Regions from separate parts of the Pantoea alfalfae genome, predicted to be linked through region 3. Evidence: predicted binding sites of a transcription regulator. Region 3 holds the regulator's gene; each other region holds the start of a gene.
The links. Region 3 encodes LexA, which represses DNA repair genes until DNA is damaged. Its sites were predicted from a motif close to TNCTGTATGTACATACAGNA; they were not measured.

Region 1 (3,282 bases), on a different replicon from region 3:
TTACAGGTGGGCAGTATCAGCAGGTGCTGGCCCGCTGGGGTGAACAGGATGAAGCGGTTACACACTCCACGGTGAATCCACCGGGCATTGTTTACTGAGGCTACAGAACCGGCTCTCCTGCTGAAGCCGGTTCTGCAATTTAATGCCCACAGAATTGAACTACACTCTCCAGCGTTAGTGATTTATCCTGCCCGCCTGTTTTCGTAAAAATCCTCACTGCGTGGCGGAGTAATTGACCTGGAAGCCCCATGAAAATCAGATTCCTTTCTGCCAATGAGCCAAAACTGGCTGAGGTGCGCAAAATACTCGAACCCATCGGGGTCGAAGTTCTGCCCATCGCCCGTCGCATCGAAGAAATTCAGACTGAAAACGAGCTGGACCTGGTGCGCGATAAACTGACCAAAGCCTTTTCGCTGATTGGGCGGCCACTGTTTGTGGAGCATACCGGCCTCTATCTGGACGGCCTGAATGGTCTGCCGGCCGGTCTGACCCGCATCTTCTGGAACCGCCTGGACGCAGAGCGCTTTACCGCGCTGGTGCAGGGGCTGGACAGCCAGGCCGTGACGGCCAAAACGGTGCTCGGCTACTGCGACGGCCGCAAAATGTATCAGTTCTCGGGTGAACTGCGCGGCACCATCGCCCCTAAACCTGCAGGAACGCGCGGCTTTCAATGGGATTGCGTGTTTATTCCCGAAGGCTATGAGCAGACCTTTGCAGAAATGGGCGAACTCAAGAACGAGATCTCAATGCGGCGCATCGCGCTGGATCGCTTCGCCACCTTTTTAAAAACCTCGCGGGGAGTGGCATGAAACCTGAACTCAAACGCGCCTATGATTCCGGCAAACTGATTCTTTTTGCCGGTGCCGGTATTTCGCGCAATTTTGGCTTACCCGAGTGGCATGAACTGATTGCTCACCTCGCAAATGAGCTGGGCTACGATCCTAAGATTTTTAATACCTACGGCACGCATCTGTCGCTGGCGGAATATTACAAACAGAAGAAAGGTTCACTTGGCCCGCTGCGCAGCTGGATGGATCGCGAGTGGCACCGCCCGGATATCGATGTCCGGTCTTCAGAAATTCACACCATGATTACTCAGGGTAATTTCTCGCGTATCTACACTACCAACTACGATCGCTGGCTGGAAGCAGCGCACGATGCGCACGGTGTTCCCTATTATAAAGTGGCGAACGCCGCTGACCTGGTCTCACTGACCGAAGATAAACGTCACATTATCAAACTGCACGGTGACTTCGATGATGACACCTCTATCGTGCTTGATGAGAGCAGCTATTTTGAACGCCTCTATTTCGACTCACCGCTCGACATCAAACTGACCCATGACGTAATGGGCAACTCTGTGCTGTTTGTCGGCTATAGCATCAGCGATTTCAACATCCGCCTCCTGTTTTACCGTCTGACCAAGATGTGGGGCCGCACCGGGCTGGCGACAGCCCGGCCCAAATCGTATCTGTTCACTAACCGTAATAACCCGGTAGCCAAAGAGGTGCTGGGGCAGTGGGGGATCGAGGTGATCGTTTCCGAAGAAGACGATCCGCGTAAGGCGCTGGCGATGTTCCTTGAAGAGCTGCTGGTGTAGTCAGCCTGGCTTCTGGCAGAGAAGCGGCAGGAAAAAGAAAAAAACCTGCGCCCGGTTAAGGTTAGCCTGCGCGTAGCAAGTAAACTTGATTCTCTGCTGGCAAAGCATAACCGGCATGATATACTGTATGTATACACAGTACCTGAGGGCGAAAAGATGGCTGTTGAAACAAAATTTGTTGTAGTCAGAAAGGGTGAAGAGAAGATGACGTTTGCCAATAAGAAAGAGGCCGATGCCTACGACAAAATGCTCGATATGGCCGAAGCCTTTACTGACTGGCTGTTACAGCATCAACCTGCACTGGATGAATCTCAGGCAGAAACGCTGGGCCTGCTGATTGCAGAGCAGAAAGACACAGTGCAGCATATTCTGCGTACCAGCAAACTGCCGGACGTGTCCGCAGGCGCGACGAAGCCTGAAGCCGTGGCAGATAATGGTGCGGATGAGCAGGTGGAAGAGCCTGCTGCGAAGAAAGTACGCCCCGTTAAAGCTGCGTAATTGCCACAACGCCGGAAGCGACCCTCCCGGCGTTGTTGTTTCTGATTAACGGATTTATCCGACCTTTTGTCAGGACATACAAAACACATCCTCCTGTCATTTCCTTGTGCTGAATGCCCGCCTGCAATCTCCCTGTAAATCACGCAAATCAACCAGCTACATTTTTGAACTCAGCGCTATAGCATCAATCAGGATTCAATAATCTGGATTTTTGATCATTCATTTTTAAGCTTTGACGCCGTTTGCGTATTTTAACTCTACGCATAAACATCATCAGTCTTAATTGAATGAATTAGCAAGAAAACTAATATGATATTCTCTTGGTGATTTCTTACCTCATTTTAAATATTAATTAACACCAGTCACATGAAATAAGAGATATTAATTGTTAATCGGCTCACATTTTCTTGTGAAATAATCCGGCAGTGCTATTCAATTTTAAAAAGCAGTGTTAGGTTAGAGCCGTTTTCAGCGTAGGGTTGTTACTGGATAACAGGCAAAACCTAAGCGTTCCACAGTCTTAACCACTGTGGGGGGCTTAGGTTTTTTTTTGCCATAAATTTACTCCGTCATAGCGTAAATCATTAATAACCATAGCGATAACGAATCGACCTATTCAGGCCAGGGAAACATGACGTTGAGCAAAGCAGGTTCAGGGCTCTCCTGCGAACCGTACATCATTAAAATCAAAAACAGGTTGCTAAGATGAAATATAAAAGTATGCTGTGCGCACTCTCATTATTGACCTTTTCACCCTTGTCGACAGCGCAGGAATGGAGCGGAACGGTATTAGGGTTTGAATCTCCACCGGATCCCGTTCTGGGTGATATGTATGGTCTTCGTAAATCGCTTAACAATAATGGATTTACCTTTAACCTGGGTTATCTGAATGAAATTGGCTGGAATGGCGGCGGTGGATACAATCATGCGTCACACGTCGCTTATATCGATCAGTTTGCTTTGACCTTTAATCAGGATTTGTCGCGCTGGACAAATATTCCCGATGCACGTATTGAAGCGAACATTGTTAACCGCAATCACAACGATGATCTGACCACGCGACGGGTGCAGGATCCTCGCGTGAATGTTAACGATCTCACGCAGGAGAGCTGGGGCGGACAATCTATTACCCGACTGGGCTGGCTGACCTTTGCCCGAAGTTTTGATGATCGGCGTATAACATG
Region 2 (3,282 bases), 580 kb from region 3:
GACAGTGAGAAGGCGTTCTGCTGGATCCTGCATCAGCTGGCGACACGCTATCCACGCACGCCGGGCAACTGGCCTGCGGTGTTTCGTTTTATCGGAGAGCTGGCCGGTTCGTTACGGCAGAAGGGCGTGTTTAACATGCTGCTGTCAGATGGCCGCTATCTGATGGCCTTCTGCTCCACCAACCTGTTCTGGATAACCCGCCGGGCACCGTTTGGCCGGGCGCAGTTACTGGATCAGGATGTGGAGGTTGATTTTCAGCAGCACACCACGCCGCATGACGTGGTGACGGTGATTGCTACGCAGCCACTGACGGCCAATGAAACCTGGCAACGGATTGCGCCAGGTGAATGGGCGTTATTCTGCCTTGGAGAGCGCCAGGAATGAACGTGAAGCGGCTTCGGGACTGGCTAACACCGGTGCCGGGCTGCTGTTCATCACATATTTCCCGCTGGCGACATTGACCATCGGCGGCTGGTGATATTTCGCAAAGTACGCATAGCCCGGCTGCAACTGTTGCCAGAAACTGGCATCGCTGGAGTAGCGGTGACGCTGCATGTTGCTGTCGGTCATGCGGAACGGATAGATGCTGATGCTGACATCCTGCTGGCCGTTACGCAGCGCCGCGTTCACATAAGTAAAAATCTCATCCATATAGGCGTTGGTCATGGCATAGCAGCCAATCGACTTACAGTCGCCATGAATCATCAGGTAGTTGCCGCTATAGCCCTGATTACGATCGTACTGATTCGGAAAGCCAATATTAATCGCGCGATAAAACCGGCTGTCCGGCTTCAGCTGATTCAGCTTCACGTTGTAAAAACCTTCCGGGCTTTTGAAATCGCCTTCACGACGTTTCGGGCCGAGGCCGCCAGAAAAGTTACAGATGCGATAGGTATCCAGCAGGCGGAATTCATTACCGATTTTGCCGTAGAGTTCGAGCGTGCGTTCTTCCTTGAAAATCTGGATATAGACCGGGGTACCGAGTAACTGCTTCTTTAATTCTTTGCTGACCGGTGCCGCTGAGACGGGTTCGGGTGTCATTGCCATGCTGAGGGCTGGCAGTAAAATCATCGCAAACAGGAGTGCGATTTTGCCCATGCTGTGTATACCTTGAGGTGAAGAGAACATGACGCAAAATGTGCGTCTTTGTTTGCATTATCGGAACTGTCCGCTACCGCAGCGCAACATTAAACATTGTCTGTTTTTTTAGCAAGACGCCGACAGCCAGATTCGCGATTTACTGAAAGATATTCGGCCACAAATTTGTAAACTTTAATTGTGGGCGCGACAAATATTGCAGTTACCCCTGCCAACTGTATACTTATCCAGTGCCGGAGGGGGTATGCGTAAAATCATTCATGTCGATATGGACTGCTTCTATGCCGCGGTGGAGATGCGTGATAATCCCCAGCTGCGCGATATCCCGATCGCTATTGGTGGCAGCCGCGAACGCCGCGGCGTGATCAGCACCGCTAACTATCCGGCCCGCAAATTTGGCGTGCGCAGTGCCATGCCAACCGGCATGGCACTTAAGTTATGTCCGCATCTGCGTCTGCTGCCAGGCCGTTTCGACGCCTATAAAGAAGCCTCCGCACAAATTCGCGATATCTTTACCCGCTACACGCCGCTGATCGAACCGCTCTCCCTCGATGAAGCCTATCTGGATGTCACCGACAGTCCGCACTGTCACGGCTCCGCCACGCTAATGGCGCAGGCGATCCGCGCCACCATCTACCGTGAAACCGGGCTTACCGCGTCAGCGGGTATCGCGCCGATTAAGTTTCTGGCAAAGATCGCCTCGGATCTGAATAAGCCGGACGGACAGTATGTGATTACCCCGCCAGAGATGGCCGGTTTTCTGCTGCCCCTGCCGCTGGCGAAAATTCCAGGCGTCGGCAAGGTCTCGGCCAAAAAGCTGGAGGAGATGGGGCTGGTCACCTGTGGCGACGTGCAGAAGGCAGATTTAGCGCTGCTGCTGAAGCGCTTTGGAAAGTTTGGCCGGGTGCTGTGGGAGCGCAGTAACGGCATTGACGATCGCGAAGTTATCGTCGAGCGCGAGCGTAAATCGCTGGGGGTGGAACGCACGCTGGCAGAAGATATCAGCGACTGGGACGCCTGCCTGGAGATTATCGACTTTCTCTATGCTGAACTGGATCGCCGGCTGACGCAGATACGACCTGACAAACAGGTGGCGCGGCAGGGCGTGAAACTGAAATTCAGCGATTTCCAGCAGACGACCCAGGAGCATATCTGGCCGGTACTGAATAAAGAGGACATGATTGCCATCGCCCGGAAAACCTGGGATGAGCGTCGTGCCGGGCGTGGCGTGCGGCTGGTGGGACTGCATGTCACCATGGTGGATCCCCAGCTGGAGCGTCAGCTGCTGCTGGGTCTGTAACGATCAGCCTCACCGCCCGATGAGGCTGACCTCCGATTACTTCTTATATTTCGCCGCCAGAGTCGCAAACCACGGGGCAACGAAATCCTCATTGCTGCCCCAGCCCGGAATAATCCTGTTCAGCGATGCAACGTTCACCGCGCCAGGCTGACTGTTGAGCTGCTGCTGAGAGATTGACGCGGCTTTAAACTGGTAAGTCGCTGGTGTCTCTTCACCGGCAATCTTCTTCGCGACCAGACGCATATTCACCGCGCCGATGGTTTTAGGATCGACCGCCACCGTCTGCACCCACGGGCTGTTTTTCTCGCGCATCAGCTGCAAATCCTGGTTCGAGACATCAATGCTGTAGAGCTTGATCTCAGTACGGCCATTCTCCTGTAGCGCTTTGTAAGCGCCCTGGCTGAAGGCATCCCACGCACCCCAGATCGCGTCGATTTTGCCTTTCGGGTATTTCGCCAGAATCGCACCAATCTTGTTGGCCGTATCGCCCTGAACATCCGTCGACACTGCGCCAATCGACTCCAGCTGATGAATGCCCGGATTCTCTTTCAGCAGTTTTTCATACACCACCTGACGGCGCTCCATCGGCGGGAAACCGGCGACCCACAGCTTGACGATATTCGCCTTGCCGTTGAAATCGTGAATAAGCTGGCCGAGCGACAGCTGTGCCAGTGAAGCATCATCCTGCGCCGTGACGGTGACGCCCGGAATCGGATTATCCACCGGGGTATCAAACACGGATAGTTTGATACCGGCATCGGCAATACGCTTCACCAGTCCGCTGGCGTAAGGCGCTTTACCGTGCGACAGCACGATGCCGTCATATTTCTGGCTGATCGCCTGATTTACGAAATCCTGGAAGCGCGCATCGTCGCCGTTGCTGA
Region 3 (3,282 bases):
TGCGCTGCATAGAGTTAATTATAGTAGCCAACTTATTAACCGTAGAATAATACAGAATAATCTGTATCGGCTTGCGTGCAGCCACGACTGACTCAGGCATCAAACCAGCTGTTCTGACGCCAGTGCTTACGCCAGATGAGCCACAGCGACAGGCCGCGCAGCGCCAGGAAAACCGTTACCGCCAGCCACAGTCCGTGATTACCCAGCGCCGGTACGCTGAGCAGCATCAGAAAGTAGCCTGCTGCTGCCACCACCATGCTGTTACGCATCTCACGTCCGCGTGTTGCGCCGATGAACATCCCATCCAGCAGATAACACCAGACGCCGATCAGCGGCATAACGATCTGCCAGACCAGATAGCGGTCAGCACTTTGTTGCAGCGAAGGAAGAGAGGTCAACAGGGTAACAATCTGCGGGCCAGCAATGGCATAGGTCAGGGAAAAGAACAGCGCTACCACCACCGCCTGCCGACAGGCAGAGTGCCAGACACGCAGCAGTTTGCCGCCATCTTTTGCACCATGGGCCTCGCCGGCAAAAGCTTCAACTGCGTAGGCAAAGCCATCCAGCGCATAGGCCGTGAACGTAATGAACATCAGCAATACCGCGTTAACCGCCACCACATCCGGGCCCAGCCGCGCGCCCAGCACGGTCAGCGAGGCGAAACAGAGTTGCAGCATCAATGAGCGCAGCATGATGTCCCGGTTCAGCCGCAGCAGCCGGCCGCTGTCACCGCGCCAGCTCTGCTTCAGCAGGCTTAACGTAATACCGCGCAGCTTCAGGACTCGCCAGACCATGATACCGCCGACACCCAGCGTGATGTACTCCGCCAGCGCCGTGGCGGTTGCCGCCCCCGCGACACCCCAGTGCAGTCCCATCACCAGCCAGAGATCGAGCCCGATGTTAACCAGATTGCCTACCACCAGCAGGATCACTGGCGCGCGCGCATACTGCACGCCCAGCAGCCAGCCCAGAATGACCAGGTTTGCCAGCGTGGCGGGTGCACTGAGCCAGCGAATCTGAATAAACAGCGCCGCCTGTTCCAGTACCGCGGGATTACCGCCAACCAGATGGGTCGCCAGCTGAATAATCGGATAACGTAAAGCGATGAACAGTACACCTGCCAGCAGCGCAATCATCAGCGGCTGGGTCAGCGCACGTGCCAGCGCCATTTTATCACCGGCACCAAACGCCTGCGCCGTCAGGCCAGTCGTACTCATTCGAAGAAAAAGCAGCAGCATAAAGAGGAAACTGGTCACAGTGGTCCCGACCGCAACCCCGCCAAGATAGACAGGGCTGTCGAGATGACCAATAACTGCAGTATCGACCACGCCCAGTAAGGGAACGGTGATATTTGAAAGGATCATCGGCAGCGCAAGCCGCCAGAGATTTTTATCCGTTGCCGTGATAAAGCGCATTCGCCGTTCCGTGCTCAGTGTCGCTGCGCAAAACAGGCAGCGACAAAATTAGGGCAGACAGAATAGCATCAGAGAAAGCGAATGCACGCAGCCCTCAGAATCAGAGCCACTCGCCGTTACGCACCACGCCAACCGCCAGACCTTCAATGGTCAGAGACTGTGCACGGGTATCGACAACAATCGGGTCGAAATCGCTGTTTTCAGGCAGCAGATGCACGATAGCACCCTGCTTTTTCCAGCGCTTAACGGTGACTTCATCATCAATGCGGGCAACGACAACCTGGCCATTGCGCACATCCTGGGTTTTATGTACCGCGAGCAGGTCGCCATCCATAATCCCGATATCTTTCATCGACATTCCGCTGACGCGCAGCAGGAAGTCGGCAGAGGGCTTAAACAGGCCCGGATCCACTTTATAGTGGGTTTCGATATGTTCCTGCGCCATGATTGGCTCACCGGCAGCAACCCGGCCAATCAACGGTATGCCTTCTGAGGCTTCTTCTTCCATTAGCAGGCGAATGCCGCGCGATGCACCGGAAACGATCTCAATGACGCCTTTACGCGCCAGCGCTTTCAGGTGCTCTTCTGCCGCATTCGGTGAGCGGAAGCCCAGTTGTGCAGCAATCTCTGCGCGCGTAGGCGGCATGCCTGTTGAAGAAATATGGTCGCGAATCAGGTCATAGACCTGCTGCTGCCTGCTGGTTAATGCTTTCATCCCGCCCCCTGGTTGTTTATACAGTCGCTGTGAGTATATACAGGTATTGGCGAAATGGAAACCGATTGTCAGGCAAAACGCGGCTTCCGGCGCGATATGGAACGCTTATCGCAAATGTGTCCAGAGCAGCGCGATCCAGACAAAGAGTGCCAGTAAGATGCTGATCAGTACTGCCGCAGATCCCATATCTTTGGCCCGGCCCGCCAGCGGATGATGCTCCTGACCGATGCGGTCGACCACGGATTCAATGGCGCTATTAAGGATTTCGACAATGACCACCAGCACCACCGACCCAATCATCAGGATGCGTGAGACCACATCGACATCCAGCCAGCAGGCGATAATAATGGCGACCAGCGCAGCCAGGGCTTCCTGACGAAACGCCGCTTCATGTTGCCAGGCGGCACGCAGTCCCTGCCAGGAGTAACCTGCGGCTTTAATTATTCTGATAAGTCCGGTGGCATTATTTGCCATGATGTGGGAACCCTTTTATCGGATTGACGTCAATGTCTGGGCTGCGTGCAATTGGCACCACCACAGATCTTCGCTGCACTTTCTGGTATGCTTGCGGCGCTTTGCTAACAAGAGGCTTCATGTTGTCTATGTCAGGTTGGCGTAAACTCTATTACAAATTGCTTAATTTACCACTGTCGTTTTTGGTAAAAAGTAAGGCCATTCCGGCCGATCCTGTGTCTGAACATGGTCTGGATCCGACCCGACCTATTATGTATGTTTTGCCTTACGATTCGAAGGCCGACTTACTGACTTTACGCGCGCAGTGTCTGCGGCATCATCTGCCTGATCCGCTCTCTCCGCTGGAGATTGATGGTTCACTGCTGCCGCGCCACGTATTTATCCACGATGGCCCGCGCGTATTCCCCTACTTTGTGCCCAGCGTCGAATCGGTGAAAATCTTTCACGATTACCTCGATCTGCATCGCAATAATCCTAAGCTCGATATCCAGATGCTGCCGGTCACGGTAATGTTTGGCCGCGCACCAGGACGTGAAGTCCAGGGCGAAGCCACGCCACACCTGCGTGTGCTGAACGGTGTACAGAAGTTCTTTGCGGTGATCTGGCACGGACGCGACAGCTTTGTTCGCTTCTCGCCGACCGTCTCACTGCGCCGTATGGCCACGGAGCACGGTACGG

Region 1: K6R05_RS20790 (YebG family protein) is a predicted target of LexA. The motif match lies at 1,722-1,741, and genes of this name have one in related genera.
Region 2: dinB (DNA polymerase IV) is a predicted target of LexA. The motif match lies at 1,312-1,331, and genes of this name have one in related genera.

The regions. Positions count from the first base shown of each region.
Region 1 is NZ_CP082295.1:116,460-119,741, forward strand. Features, by position in the region: gene K6R05_RS20775 (ABC transporter substrate-binding protein) at 1-98, shown strand, start outside; gene K6R05_RS20780 (non-canonical purine NTP pyrophosphatase) at 249-809, shown strand; gene K6R05_RS20785 (SIR2 family protein) at 806-1,600, shown strand; gene K6R05_RS20790 (YebG family protein) at 1,757-2,098, shown strand; gene K6R05_RS20795 (carbohydrate porin) at 2,819-3,282, shown strand, end outside.
Region 2 is NZ_CP082292.1:3,132,212-3,135,493, reverse strand. Features, by position in the region: gene K6R05_RS14820 (class II glutamine amidotransferase) at 1-384, shown strand, start outside; gene dpaA (peptidoglycan meso-diaminopimelic acid protein amidase) at 355-1,098, opposite strand; gene dinB (DNA polymerase IV) at 1,343-2,398, shown strand; gene K6R05_RS14805 (sugar ABC transporter substrate-binding protein) at 2,435-3,282, opposite strand, start outside.
Region 3 is NZ_CP082292.1:3,716,080-3,719,361, forward strand. Features, by position in the region: gene dinF (MATE family efflux transporter DinF) at 93-1,415, opposite strand; gene lexA (transcriptional repressor LexA) at 1,516-2,130, opposite strand; gene K6R05_RS17390 (diacylglycerol kinase) at 2,236-2,604, opposite strand; gene plsB (glycerol-3-phosphate 1-O-acyltransferase PlsB) at 2,733-3,282, shown strand, end outside.